DNA from 2 places in the Arthrobacter sp. 10L430 genome. Region 1 is predicted to be linked to the other one. Evidence: predicted binding sites of a transcription regulator. Region 1 holds the regulator's gene; the other holds the start of a gene.
What was found. Region 1 encodes HrcA, which represses chaperone genes, less so after heat shock. Its sites were predicted from a motif close to TTNGCACTCGNNNNNNNCGAGTGCNAA; they were not measured.

Region 1 (7,080 bases):
CGCGAGCGCATGACGTTCGCGCTGCTTGTCACCCACTATTGGTCCAACGACGGATTCCTGACTGAAGGGCAGGAAATCATGCGGCGGGTTCATGAGCTCGACGGAATTCCCGGCTACCTCATTCATGGTCGCCGGGACATCAGCGGCCCTGTCATCACCGCCTGGAAGCTTCACCAGCGCTGGAAAGGGAGCCATCTCGTCATCGTCGAGGGCGAGGGGCATGGTGGTCCTGAGTCCATGAAGGCTCTAGCCCAGGCTGTCGAAGAGATCGCGGCCGGGCAATAAACGGTCTTTGGATGGGGCCGGGCGTCGAAATCGGCGGTCCCGGCAGGTCCCTAGGGCACCGTAAGGAAGTCGATGACCTCTTCCACCCGGCCCAGCAGGGCCGGTTCCAGATCGGCGTAGGTCCGAACCGCACCGAGGAGCTTTTGCCAGCCCAGGCCGATGTCTTCCTTCGTGGAGTGCGGCCAGCCAAAGGCCGCGAGGATCCCGGTCTTCCAGTCGGTGCCCCTGGGGACCACCGGCCACTGCGCGATGCCCAGAACGGACGGCCTGATGGCCTGCCAGACATCCACGTACGGGTGGCCCACAATGAGCACGTTCCCGGCCGCACCGGGCGAGGCCATGACGGCTTCTGCGATCCTGGACTCCTTGGAATCCGGGACGAGGTGGTCCACAAGGACCCCCAGCCTCCGCCCGGGACCTGGGCGGAACGCCGCAACCGCACCGGCCAGGTCGTCGATGCCGTGCAGGGGCTCGACGACGATTCCCTCCACCCGGAGGTCGTCGCCCCAGACTTTTTCCACCAGTTCGGCGTCGTGCTTGCCTTCCACCCAGATGCGGCTGGCCTTGGCAACCTGGGCACGCTGGCCCTCCACCCGGACCGAACCCGAAGCCGTGCGGGTGGCCGTGGCGGAACCTGCGCGTTTGGCCGCCGGTGCCGGCGGCATTAGCCGGATGGGCCTGCCCTCCAGCAGGAACCCGAACCCCAGCCTGAAGGACCGTGATTTGCCGCGGCGGTCCTCGAGCGCCACGACGTGCATGCCGCCGGACTTCTCCACTCGCGTCACCGCCCCGACCCAGCCGGACTGGACGTCTTCCAGCACCATTCCGCGCTCGACCGGAACCTCCGGCAAATCGTTCTTGGCGGGCGCTGCAATGTCCTGCGGGCCCCAGGTCTGGTACTGCATAGTTCACACCGCTTTGCACTAGGAAGTTGCCACCACGGGCCTGGAACCGGCCTCCGGCGGAATCTGCCCGGAATTTCGCCCGGAGCGGTACCAATGCTAACAACGGGCGGTCTCATATTAGACTTGTTAGCACTTAGGCATGTCGAGTGCTAACGATGGGTTTGTCGGGCGCCCCCTGCCCCTGCCCAGTAACGGTCGATCGGAGGTGGACTATGAGCGAGCCACGCAAGCTCGAGGTGCTGCGCGCCATTGTCGAGGACTATGTCCATTCCCGGGAGCCCGTGGGATCCAAAGCCCTCGTCGAGCGCCACCATCTTGGGGTCTCAAGCGCCACCATCCGCAATGACATGGCGGCGCTCGAAGACGAGGGGCTCATCACCGCTCCGCACACCAGCGCCGGCAGGATTCCCACCGACAAGGGCTACCGGCTCTTCGTGGACCAGATTTCGGCCGTCAAACCTCTGTCTCAGGCCGAGCGCCGGGCCATCCAGTCACTGCTGGAGGGGGCCGACGACCTCGACGACGTCCTGGACCGGACGGTAAGGCTCCTCGCACAACTGACCAACCAGGTCGCCGTCGTGCAGTACCCGCACCTGAGCCGCGCCGTGGTGCGGCACATTGAATTTGTGCAGCTCGCCCCCCGGAAAGTCCTCATCGTGCTGATCGCCGACTCCGGGAAGGTCGAACAGCGGGTCATCGACGTCGGCCAGGAACTCGGCGACGACACGCTGACCGCGCTCCGGACCCGGTTCCTCACGGGCGTCGCCGGCACGGCACTGACAATGCTGCCGCACCACCTCGCCGCTGTCGTGGCGGGCTGCGCTCCGGCGGAGCGTCCGGCCGCCGTCGCCCTGAGCAAGGCCCTGGAAGGGCTCGCGCACAGCAGCAGGGAAGACCGGATGGTCATGGCCGGCACCGCGAACCTGGCCAGGTCCAACGTGGACTTCCCGCTCAGCATCGGACCCGTTCTCGAGGCCCTCGAGGAGCAGGTGGTCATGCTTCGCCTCCTCAGCGACATGGCGCAGGACCCCCGCGGAGTGGCCGTGAGCATCGGCAGGGAGAACCCTTACGACGGACTCGCGGAGGCGTCGGTGGTTGCCACCGGCTACGGACCGGACGCCACCGCGAAGATCGGCATCCTTGGGCCCACCCGGATGGACTATCCCACCACCATGGCCGCCGTCCGTGCGGTGGCCCGCTACCTTTCGAGGATTCTCGGACCGTGACCCCACGGCCCAGTGAACCCCGCACCCCAGGCAATACAACCAGGAAGAGATACGAACTTTGAGCAGCCACTACGACGTTCTTGGAGTCTCCCCGGAAGCCACCGGAGAAGAGATCAAAAAGGCCTACCGCAAGCTGGCCCGCACCCTGCACCCGGACGTCAACCCGGGGGAGGACGCCTCGGAACGGTTCAAGGCCGTCACCCACGCCTACGAAGTGCTGTCCGACCCGCAGAAGCGCAGGGTCTATGACACCACGGGCAACGAGAACGGCACGGACAACGGCTTCGGCGGCGGCAGTTACGCCGGCCAGGGCTTCGCGTTCCAGGATATATTCGACACCTTCTTCGGAGCCGGCGGAACCTCGGGCCCGGCTTCGCGGGTGCGCAGGGGACAGGACGCCCTCATCAGCGTTCGGATCGACCTGCGTGACGCAGTCTTCGGCGCCAATAAGAAGCTGGAAGTCGACACTGCCGTCACCTGCCCCACCTGCGAGGGTTCCTGCTGCCGCGAAGGCACACACCCTGAACGCTGCGACATTTGCGGCGGCAGCGGCCAGGTTCAGCGGGCAGTGCGCTCTATCCTCGGCCAGGTCATGACGACGGCCCCCTGTGGTTCCTGCGAAGGCTTTGGCACTGTCATCAAGGACCCTTGCAACGAGTGCAACGGCCAGGGCCGCATCCGCAGCCGCCGGTCGCTGACCATCAAGGTTCCTGCGGGCGTCGCCACCGGCACGCGCATCCAGCTTTCCGGGCAGGGCGAAGCCGGCCCGGCCGGCGGTCCTTCCGGCGACCTCTACGTGGAAATCCGGGTCAACAACGACCCCACCTACGTCCGCGACGGCGACGACCTCCACGCCACGCTCAACATCCCCATGACGGCTGCGGCCCTGGGCACAGAGATGAGCCTGGACACCTTCGACGGAAAGCAGGAAATCGACGTCAAGGCGGGTACCCAGTCCGGCGAGATCATCACCCTCCGCGGCCTCGGGGTCACGCACCTCCGGGGCTACGGCCGCGGCGACCTCAAGGTGCACCTGCAGGTCGAGACGCCATCCAAGCTCGATCCGGCCCAGGAAGACCTGATGCGTCAGCTGGCCAAGCTCCGCGGCGAGCAGTTCTCCGAGGGCAAGCTCGCCGCCAGCGGCGGCGTCTTCGCGAAGCTGCGGGACCGCCTCGGTAACCTGTAGCGGTGAGCAACCCCGTATTTTTCACCGCCGCCGGAACGCTCGACGGCGCCCATCCCGGCTCGCTGTTCGTGCTGGACGGAGCGGAAGCGCGGCACGCCGTGACAGTCAAACGGCTGGCCGTCGGGGAGGCGGTCGACATCGCCGACGGTGCCGGCCGGCGCCTCACCGGGACAGTGGAGCGGGTAGCGCCGGGAGAACTGACCGTGGAGTGTTCTTCCGTCACGATTGAAGACCGGCCCGGCGTTCGCCTGGTGCTGGTCCAGGCCCTTGCCAAGGGCGACCGTGACGAACTGGCGATCGAGACGTCCACGGAGCTTGGCATCGACGCAGTCGTCCCGTGGCAGTCGGAACGTTCGATCGTGAGGTGGAAGGCCGAGCGGGCGGCCAAGGCCCACGCCAAGTGGCAGTCCGCCGTGTCCGCCGCCGCCAAGCAGGCACGGCGGGCCTGGATCCCGGAGGTGCGTGCCGCCGTCGACACCCAGGGACTGGCGGCGCATGTGGCCGACGCCGCCCTTGCTGTGATCCTCCACGAAGATGCGGTGAAGCCACTGCGCGGGGTGCTGGAGGCCTGGCGTGCGGCCGGCCTGCCGGCGGATGGCCCTCAGGAGATACTCCTGATCGTAGGGCCCGAAGGGGGCATCAGCCCGCGCGAGGTCACCAAACTGTGCAGCGCCGGCGCCGTGACCGCTCTCCTGGGACCGCACGTGCTGCGGTCGTCCACGGCCGGGCCAGCCGGCGTCGTCATCGCAAGTGATGTTTTGGGCCGCTGGTAGCGGCGGTCAGGTAGTACACGCGATCCAGCAGCAGGCGCTGTCCGGCAGCAGCTGTCAGCGGACCGCGAAGCCCCGGGTGTCCACGTTGAGTTCGTCGTCTGCCTGCCTGCGATCGATCTGCGAGACGCGGATCTCGTAGTTTCCCGGGGCCAGGTTGACCGTCAGGCCGAAGACTCCTGAAGCATCCGCCGCCGCGGCCGCGGTGGCCTCGCCGTTCAGGTACTTCTCCTTGTCGCCGTTCTCCTGCACCTTCAGGATCTGCCAGCGCAGCTTGCCACCGGGAACCGTGCTGCGGCCGTTGACGTTGACGCGGCCGTCGGCGACATCCACCCCCTCCTGGGGGTCAATTATCCACACCGGGGCCACCATCCCGGCACTGCGTGCCATGGGGGCGCCAAGCTTGACGTGCCTGAACGCCAGGTAATCGGTGTGGCCATCCACAAGGATCACCACTTCAATCTGCTGGCCGGCGTCGATCAGGCCGGAGCTCGCCCCGGCAGCCGTCGCGGTGTACACGAGTTGCTGGATGGCCCGCTGCGCCATGTCGGCGTCGAGATTGCTGTTGAACGCGTCGGCGGAAACGTCCACGGTGATCACGTTCGTGCCGGAGATGGACGTGGCCAGGCTCTTGGGGTTTTGCCAGGGCGTAAAGAAGTCCGGATCAAGCGGAGTTTCGGACATCATGGCCCGGAGTGCCCTCGTGATGGGGTTTTCCTCGTCCGGCACATCCCGGAACTCCCGGTACAGGAAGACGTTGGTGTTGCTCCGCCCAATCCAGTAGACCGGCGCCTTGTTGGAGGACTGCATCGTTTCCAACGGGGCGCTGGTGGTGGGAACGCCGTCCGTGCCCGCCGCCTTCAGCGACTGGGAGGGAACGTTCGATGATGTGACCGCGGGATCAGGGTCGGCGACGCACCCCGACAGGAGCAAAGCGGCAGGAAGCAGCCCAAGCAGCAGCGCGGAACGCATCCGCGCTGCTGCTTTCGGGCCGGTGGTTCCTGGCTCCCTGATGTCCCTGATCCCTTCGAATGGCCGGTAGGCTGCCCGACATGTGCGGCCGGCACCCGGTGTCGCCGGCGGCTGCGGGCAGGCGGAACCAATGCCCGCCGTCTGTCATTCCAGCATTGCACAAGGCCCCCGGGCGCAGGGCGCCTTTGCCCGCCGGGGCCGGAACTGCAACGGGAACGATATGAGGCCGATACAAAGTTGATACCTAATTGCGGGAACCCCCTTACCGAAAAGGCTGCTGCCGTCGCTGCACCGGACGGTGAGGGCACCCGCACGCTGGCGTAAGATGGAAGGACTCAGAAGGGTTATTTCGAACTGGAGGGAACCAGAGGCCTGCGGGCCGGCACCATGACTGAATCAGCAAACGGAAAGCGCCGCCTCAACACCGGGGACCGCACCACAGGTGACTTCCCGCATACCCTGCCCGGTGTCCGGACGGAGGTGGTCATCTTCGACAACTCTGATCAGATGGTTCAGTCCCTCGGCAGCCACGACGAGGCCCTCCGCTTCATCGAAGAGCAGTACCCGGCCGTAAGTTTCCACGTCCGGGGCAACGAGCTCTCCATCAGCGGGCCTGCCGCCGACGTTCCGCGCATCATGCGGCTGCTCCACGAAGTGCGCGGTCTTGTGGCCCGCAGCACGGTGATCACCCCTGCCGTGCTCCAGCAGCTCGTCGTCCTGCTGCGCAGCCAGTCGCTGCAGAACCCGGTTGACGTCTTGACCCACGACATTCTGTCCAGCCGCGGCAAAACCATCCGGCCCAAGACGCTGAACCAGAAGAACTACGTGGACGCCATCGACACCAACACGGTGATCTTCGGCATCGGCCCGGCAGGTACGGGCAAGACCTACCTGGCGATGGCCAAGGCCGTGCAGGCGCTGCAGCAAAAGGAAGTCAGCCGGATCATCCTCACGCGCCCGGCAGTGGAAGCCGGCGAGCGGCTCGGGTTCCTGCCAGGCACGCTCAGCGACAAGATCGATCCCTACCTCAGGCCGCTGTACGACGCCCTGCACGACATGATTGATCCCGAATCCATCCCACGGCTCATGGCGGCGGGAACCATCGAGGTTGCCCCCCTTGCCTATATGAGGGGCCGTACGCTCAACGACGCCTTCATCATCCTGGACGAGGCCCAGAACACGACCCCGGAACAAATGAAGATGTTCCTCACCCGGCTCGGCTTCGGGTCCAAGATGGTGGTCACGGGTGACGTCACCCAGGTGGATCTGCCGTTCGGAACCCGCTCCGGCCTGCGGATTGTCGAAGAGATCCTGCAGGGCATAGACGACGTCAACTTTACCGTTCTGGACGCGGCGGACGTGGTGCGCCACCGGCTGGTCGGCGACATCGTCAACGCCTACAGCATCTGGGACGAAGTGCAGCGAAACCGGGTCAAGCATTCCGTTCCCCGGGAGCGGCGGGGAGAACACGCATGAGCATCGAGGTAAACAACGAATCCGGCGTCCAGGTGGACGAGGCGCAGCTGGTGGCGCTGTCCCGGTTCATCTTCGAGCAGCTGTACATCCACCCCCAGGCCGAGCTCTCCATACTGCTCGTGGATGAGCCCGCCATGGAGAAACTCCACATCGAGCTCATGGACGAGCCCGGCTCCACGGACGTGCTCTCCGTCCCGATGGACGAACTGACGCCCGGCACGCCGGACAAGCCCACGCCCCAGGGGATGCTGGGCGACATC
Region 2 (7,080 bases), on a different contig from region 1:
CTCCTTCAGGAGGTCCACGTTCAGCACCGGCTTGCCGTCGGCCTTGCGCCATCCCTTGCGCTTCCAGCCCGGCATCCATTTGGTCACCGAGTTGATGACGTACTGGCTGTCGCACAGGATCCGGAGGTCCTCCTGGGGAATGTGGGCCGTAGCGCGGAACAGGTCCAGCACAGCCATCAGCTCGCCCTGGTTGTTCGTTCCGTGCGGCCACCCTCCGGCGCGCCAGCAATCGCCCCACCCGAAGGTGGGGCCGCCGCTGCTCTTACGCGTTATTCAGCGATAGGAAGGCCGGGGGTTAGAAACCGCCCATGCCGCCCATGTCGTCGCCGCCGCCCATGGCCGGAGCGTTCTTCTCCGGCTTGTCGGCTACTACTGCCTCGGTGGTGAGGAACAGGCCGGCAATCGAAGCCGCGTTCTGCAGGGCAGAGCGGGTTACCTTGACCGGGTCGTTGATGCCGGCAGCCAGCAGGTCGACGTACTCGCCGGTTGCAGCGTTCAGGCCGTGGCCTGCGGGCAGGCCGCGGACCTTGTCGACCACAACGCCGGGCTCAAGGCCTGCGTTGAAGGCGATCTGCTTCAGCGGAGCGTCGATGGCAACGCGGACGATGTTCGCACCGGTTGCTTCGTCGCCGGTCAGGTTCAGGTTGGCGAATGCCTTGAGGCCTGCCTGGATGAGCGCAACGCCACCGCCGGCCACGATGCCCTCTTCAACAGCAGCCTTCGCGTTGCGGACGGCGTCCTCGATGCGGTGCTTGCGTTCCTTGAGCTCAACCTCGGTTGCGGCACCGGCCTTGATGACTGCAACGCCGCCGGCCAGCTTGGCCAGGCGCTCCTGCAGCTTCTCGCGGTCGTAGTCCGAATCGGAGTTTTCGATCTCGGCACGGATCTGGGAGACGCGTCCGGCGATCTGGTCGGCGTCGCCGGCACCTTCGACGATGGTGGTCTCGTCCTTGGTGACAACAACCTTGCGGGCGCGGCCCAGGAGCTCGAGGCCAGCGGTCTCCAGCTTCAGGCCGACTTCCTCGGCGATGACCTGGCCACCGGTGAGGATGGCGATGTCGGCGAGCTGCGCCTTGCGGCGGTCACCGAAGCCCGGAGCCTTGACGGCGACGGACTTGAACGTGCCGCGGATCTTGTTGACGATCAGCGTGGCCAGAGCCTCGCCCTCGATGTCTTCGGCGATGATCAGCAGCGGCTTGCTGGACTGCATGACCTTTTCGAGGACAGCAACCAGTTCCTTGACGTTGGAGATCTTGGAGTTGACGATCAGGATGTAGGGGTCCTCCAGGACCGTTTCCTGGCGTTCGGTGTCCGTGACGAAGTACGCGGAGATGTAGCCCTTGTCGAAGCGCATGCCTTCGGTGAGCTCCAGCTCCAGGCCGAAGGTGTTGGACTCCTCGACGGTGATGACACCTTCCTTGCCGACCTTGTCCAGGGCCTCGGCAATGAGAGCACCGATTTCATCGTCACCGGCGGAGATGGAGGCCGTAGCGGCGATCTCTTCCTTGGTTTCGATTTCCTTGGCGTTGTCCAGCAGTTCGCGGGTTACCGCTTCAACTGCCTTCTCGATGCCGCGCTTGAGGGACAGCGGGTCAGCGCCGGCCGCGACGTTGCGCAGGCCTTCCTTGACCAGTGCCTGTGCCAGCACGGTAGCCGTGGTGGTGCCGTCGCCAGCGACGTCATCCGTCTTCTTGGCAACTTCCTTGACCAGCTCGGCGCCGATCTTCTCGTAAGGATCGTCCAGCTCGATCTCCTTGGCGATGGAAACACCATCGTTGGTGATCGTGGGGGCGCCCCACTTCTTTTCGAGGACGACGTTGCGTCCACGCGGGCCGAGGGTGACCTTGACGGCGTCGGCGAGGATGTTCAGACCCCGCTCAAGACCGCGGCGTGCCTCTTCATCAAATGCAATGATCTTGGCCATAACGGCAGTAGTCCTTTCGGGACAGTCGTTAAGAATGAACCTCGCTGCGGTGCCCGCGACGGACGATCTTTCCTGCAGGCCTCTGTATGCCGGCAGTACGGATCTCACCCCAACCAGGTGTTTCTTTCGCTCCATGCACGGCCGCCGGCCTCGCTGACGGCCTAAACCGGGCGATGCCTTAGCAGTCGATACGCAGGAGTGCTAATCAATAATTAGCACTCCCCCGGGGAGAGTGCAAGCAGTAGGCGCGAAATTCCGGGAGCTTGCGTGCCCGCTTCGCTCCCAGCGATTAATCGGCGGTCCGGCTGGCCGTTTCACTCCCGGTGAGTTTCGCCTTGTTATCAGCGCCGTAGGTGAACACCATGTAGTTGGCCACTGTGACCTCGCCGTCCGCATCGAACCGGACCGGCCCCGACTCGCCGTCGTAGTCAACCGCGGTTCCGGCTTTGACAGCGGCGAGGCAATCCTTGTACGTCCTGCATGCGGACGGCTTGCCGGCGGGTTGTGTTGCCGCGACGGAGGCGCCTCCCGAGACGGAGATCAGCTTCGCGGCCACCGACGCACCGGCGTCGTCATCGGCGGCGGCAGCGGCAAGGGCCGCAAGGTTCACCGCGTCGTAGGTTTCCGCGGCGTAGGTCATGTCCTTGAGGCCTGCGTCCACCGCCACGAGTTCACCCTGCAGGTGCGCGGAGGGGAAGACTCCGGGGACGATCCCGTGGGCCCCGTCCAGCGCCTTGGAGGCAAGGTCCGAACCGTACTGCTTGAAGGCGCCGTCGGCCAGGACTAGCTTCTTTCCTGACAGCCCAGCATTGTTGAGCTCGGCAATGGCGCCCTGTGCATCTTCACGGGCAACCACGACGACGGCGTCCGGGGCGGCATCGCGGGCAGCCGCTGCCGCTTCCTGGGAGTCGCCCGGTTTGAAGCCAGCCACTGTCACAGGATCCAGCCCTGCGCTCTTCGCGGCTGCGGCCACGGCCGTCGACACTTCCGTGCCATAGGCGCCGTCCTCGTGGACCACAGCGATGCTCTTGGCGCCGCCGTCCTTGGCCAGCTTCACCAGCACGGCTGCCTGCGCAACGTCGGCGGCCGCGGTACGGAAGTAGTATCCGCCGCTCTTGTAGGTATTCAGCTGCCAGGCAGTGTTGGCGGGTGAAATGAGCGCCACCTTGGCCTTGGACAGCACGTCGATGGCGGCCGGAGCGTGGCTCGAATCGGTAGGGCCGATCACCACGTCCGCTTTCGCGTCCACGAGTTCCCGCGCCAGGGCGGCGGTGTCAGCGCTGACCTTTTCCGGCAGCAGCTCCACGGGCTTGCCCTTGTGGCCGCCGGCGGCGTTGATCTCCTGGATGGCGAGTTTGGCGGCCGCCAGCTGCGCACCGTTCAGGAACGCCTGGCCGCCGGTGTTGTCCAGAATCAGGCCGATCCGCAAGGTGCCGTCGCCGCTGGCCTCGACAGATGCTGTCCGGGCATTTCCGGCTGATCCGGAGCACGCACTCAGCGCCACAACGGCTGCAGCACCCCAGGCGGCGGCGCGGGCGGATGTCCAGGTGCCGGTCCGCCGTCGGGCTGTCACGGGGGCAAGGCTGCGGGCGGCGGGGAACACCACTATGCGGGCCGGACGCTTTCCGCCTGGGGGCCTTTTTCGCCTTCGCCGACCTCAAGTTCAACGCGCTGTCCCTCATCGAGCGCGCGGTAGCCATCACCCTGAATCGCAGACCAGTGCACGAAGACGTCATCGCCCGAGCCGTCAACTGTAATGAAGCCGTAGCCCTTTTCAGCGTTGAACCACTTCACGGTTCCCAATGCCATGATCTCCACACTTTCAGATTGCTTCCGTAAGGCCCACCTCAGCGTGTGCCGTGAATTACGCTTCGAAGCCTGAAATCACTCTATCCACTGGGGCCCGCCGGGAGGCAGGCAGAAAGCCGGAACCGGCGGCAATAGTTATTCAGGCGTAACCCAAATCGTCACTGGAATCCGGGGCCGAGCACCACGGCAACGGGGGTCTGGAACTCTGCACTTTCCACGAACGTCGTGATGTTCAGCAGGGCCCCGATGGCCTCGGCGCTGGCCTTGTGCGCCGCATCTGAGTAGAAGATGACCGACTGCTGCTGAGGCGCGCCCTGCCAGTTGGCCACCTGGCCCAGGGCCCAGCCGTCGGCCTGGACCGTGGCTCCCACCCGGCCCGCGAGTCCGGACGTCAGCGTGCCGTTGTAGACCGAAACGGGGAGGGTTTTGTCCACAGTTGACCCGAGAGCCTGGGCCGCTGCAGGAGCTGTGGCAGAGGGCGATGATGACGGGGTGGCGGACGGCGCAGCGGCGTTCGAGGCGCCGGACGCCTTCACCTCCGTGGACGGCTTGGCTGAGGAAGTCGCTGACGGCGTCGACGACGGTGCGCCTGCGGCGTTGGCTGACGACGGGCTAGCAGCGGCCTGGAACCCAAGTTGCGGCAGCAGGAGGAACGCGACGAGGCCGACGGCAAGGGCGCCGATCCCCACGCTCAGAATGGGCCACAAACGCGGGCGGGACGGCGCCGAAACGGCACGGTGTACGCCCTGCCGGGAAGAGGCTTCAGGGACCCTGTCGAATTCGTCCCGAGCATAATTGGTCATGGTAAAGCGACGTCCTTGTTGGTCTTCTGCCGGCGGTTCGGCACTAACGATTACGCGTCAGACCCCAGGCGGCGTGCAGTGCGGGCCCGCTGACGTGACGTACGTAGTCTACGCAATCTCTTCACCAGCATGGGGTCGTGGGCCAGCGCAGTCTCGGTATCGATCAGTGCATTGAGGATCTGGTAGTAGTGCGTCGCTGAGAGGTCGAACAGTTCGCGGATGGCCTGTTCCTTGGCGCCGGCGTACTTCCACCATTGCCGTTCCAGCGCCAGCATCTGCTGCTCACGCTCACTCAGCGGCGAGTCCCGCAACTGGAAGTCATCCAGCAGCGAACCGCGCCGCGGTCCGGTGTTCTGCGCCTGGTCCGCCTGCGGGTTCGGCGCCGCATGCTGTTCTGCGAGATGGTCCTGCAACGGCTCCGCCACTGCATCCTCCTTCGCTGAATCCGGTAAAAGTCCACCACCCATGTTACGGACGAATAACAGCGTTGTCATTTACGCCGTGTGACGTGGGTGGCGCAGCGGGCGGCTGCTGGGAGAATGGGTGCTGTGACTGAACCTGAACCCCTGTTTGAGCTGGGGGCAGCCGAGACGGAGACCCTTGGCTTCGCCGAGATGGCCGGGATGCCCCTGATTGAACTTATGGCTCCTGACTGGGCCGGGGCGCTGGCCGCGGTGGAGGGTGAGCTGAGGTCGGTGCTGTCCTTCCTGGCCGGTGAGGTGGCGGCGGGGCATGCGGTGCTGCCTACGCCGTCGAACGTCCTCAGGGCTTTCCGCCAGCCTCTGGCGGATGTGCGGGTGCTGATTGTGGGCCAGGATCCGTACCCCACGCCGGGCCACGCAGTGGGCCTGGCCTTCTCCGTGGACGGCCGGACACGGCCCATCCCCCGCAGCCTGGCGAACATCTACAAGGAACTTGAATCGGACCTGGGGCTTCCGGCAAGGGTCCACGGCGACCTCGGTGCGTGGGCCGGCCAGGGCGTGCTGCTGCTCAACAGGGTCCTGAGCGTGCGCGGGGGCGCCGCCGGCTCACACCGCGGAAAAGGCTGGGAATCCATCACGACGGCGGCGGTCACCGCCGTTGCTGCGCGCCGGACGGCGGATGGCGGCAGGCTCCCGCTGGTAGCTGTGCTTTGGGGAAAGGACGCCGAAGGCTTGCGCGCCCTGCTCGGCGACACCCCGGTGGTGGCCACTGTCCACCCCAGCCCGTTGTCTGCATCCCGCGGGTTTTTCGGCTCCAGGCCCTTCAGCCGGGCCAACGGATTATTGCAGGAGCAGGGCGACGGCGGAGTTGACTGGGAACTGCCCGTTCTGTGACGCCCCGATGCAGCCGGGCAGGCTACTTAGCCTAGGCTTACTTTCATGACTTCTGTTCCAGCCGCGACGTCCGCCACGCGGAAATCCCGCCCCCAGATCAACCTCACCGTCATCAGGCGCGAGCAGCTTTCCGCGCACATGGTGCGGATTGTGGCGGGCGGCGACGGGTTCGCGGATTATGTGAACAACGGCTTCGTGGACAGGTACGTCAAGATTGCCTTCCCGCAGCCGGGCGTGGAATATCCGGAGCCGCTGGATCTGTGGGCCGTCCGCGAAACGATGCCGCGGGAGCAGTGGCCACACACCCGGACCTACACGGTCCGGTGGGTGGACGAGGCTGCACGTGAACTGGCCATCGACTTCGTCATCCACGGTGACGAGGGGCTGGCAGGTCCGTGGGCCGCTTCCGCCCGGCCCGGCGACAGCATCATCTTCACCGGCCCGGGAGGCGGCTACAACCCGGATCCCGCGGCGGACTGGCATCTGCTGGCCGGCGACGAGGCGGCTCTGCCCGCGGTGGCCGCCGTCATCGAATCCCTGCCGTCGGACGCCCGCGGGCTCGCGTTCCTGGAGGTGGAGTCCGACGCCGACATCCAGGCGATTGCCGCCCCCGCGGCCCTCCAGCTGGTCTGGCTTCCACGCGAAGGCGTCCCCGCCGGGGGCAGCGAACTGCTGGTCAACGCCGTGCGGAATGCCCAGTGGCCCGACGGCCGGGTGGATGTCTTTGCGCACGGCGAACGGGGCTACATGAAGGGTCTGCGAGAGGTGCTGTTCCGGGAACGGGGGCTGGAGCGCAGCCAGGTGTCTCTGTCCGGCTACTGGGCCAAGGGCCGGGTGGAGGACGACTTCCAGGCCGAGAAAAAGCTGCCGATCGGGAAGATCTAGCGGCGTTAGCGGCGCCGTGCCCGCCGTCGTTCGTTGCTCGCCAGGCTCCGGGTCAGCGGCCTGGCCAAGGTGTCGCCGAGCACAATCCCGCCGGCAACGCCGAGCACAATCGCCCCGGCGTTGAGCATGCCGCCGGCACCGAGCAGGATCTCCGATTCCTCAATCGTCAGCACATACATCGAGCGGAAGATGGTGAGCCCGGGCAGGAGAATCAGTGCCGCCGGAACGGCGACCACCAGCTGGGGTGCGCCCATTTTCAGCGCCACCACGCGGGCCAGCAGCCCAATGACCACGGCTGCCAGCGCCGGGGCGAAACGGGGACCAATGCCGATGGCTTCTCCCC

Region 2: a site for HrcA is predicted at 2,103-2,129, ahead of groL (chaperonin GroEL). Genes of this name have one in related genera too.

The regions. Positions count from the first base shown of each region.
Region 1 is NZ_JBFTJD010000005.1:116,708-123,787, reverse strand. It holds gene AC1DDG_RS07060 (alpha/beta fold hydrolase) at 1-285, shown strand, start outside; gene AC1DDG_RS07055 (DUF3097 domain-containing protein) at 336-1,190, opposite strand; gene hrcA (heat-inducible transcriptional repressor HrcA) at 1,403-2,416, shown strand; gene dnaJ (molecular chaperone DnaJ) at 2,475-3,602, shown strand; gene AC1DDG_RS07040 (16S rRNA (uracil(1498)-N(3))-methyltransferase) at 3,605-4,375, shown strand; gene AC1DDG_RS07035 (GerMN domain-containing protein) at 4,430-5,344, opposite strand; gene AC1DDG_RS07030 (PhoH family protein) at 5,732-6,820, shown strand; gene ybeY (rRNA maturation RNase YbeY) at 6,817-7,080, shown strand, end outside.
Region 2 is NZ_JBFTJD010000029.1:25,741-32,820, reverse strand. It holds gene AC1DDG_RS18970 (RNase H family protein) at 1-177, opposite strand, end outside; gene groL (chaperonin GroEL) at 296-1,924, opposite strand; gene AC1DDG_RS18960 (ABC transporter substrate-binding protein) at 2,214-3,497, opposite strand; gene AC1DDG_RS18955 (cold-shock protein) at 3,530-3,733, opposite strand; gene AC1DDG_RS18950 (LytR C-terminal domain-containing protein) at 3,892-4,536, opposite strand; gene AC1DDG_RS18945 (DUF3263 domain-containing protein) at 4,587-4,961, opposite strand; gene AC1DDG_RS18940 (uracil-DNA glycosylase) at 5,076-5,852, shown strand; gene AC1DDG_RS18935 (siderophore-interacting protein) at 5,898-6,737, shown strand; gene AC1DDG_RS18930 (threonine/serine exporter family protein) at 6,743-7,080, opposite strand, start outside.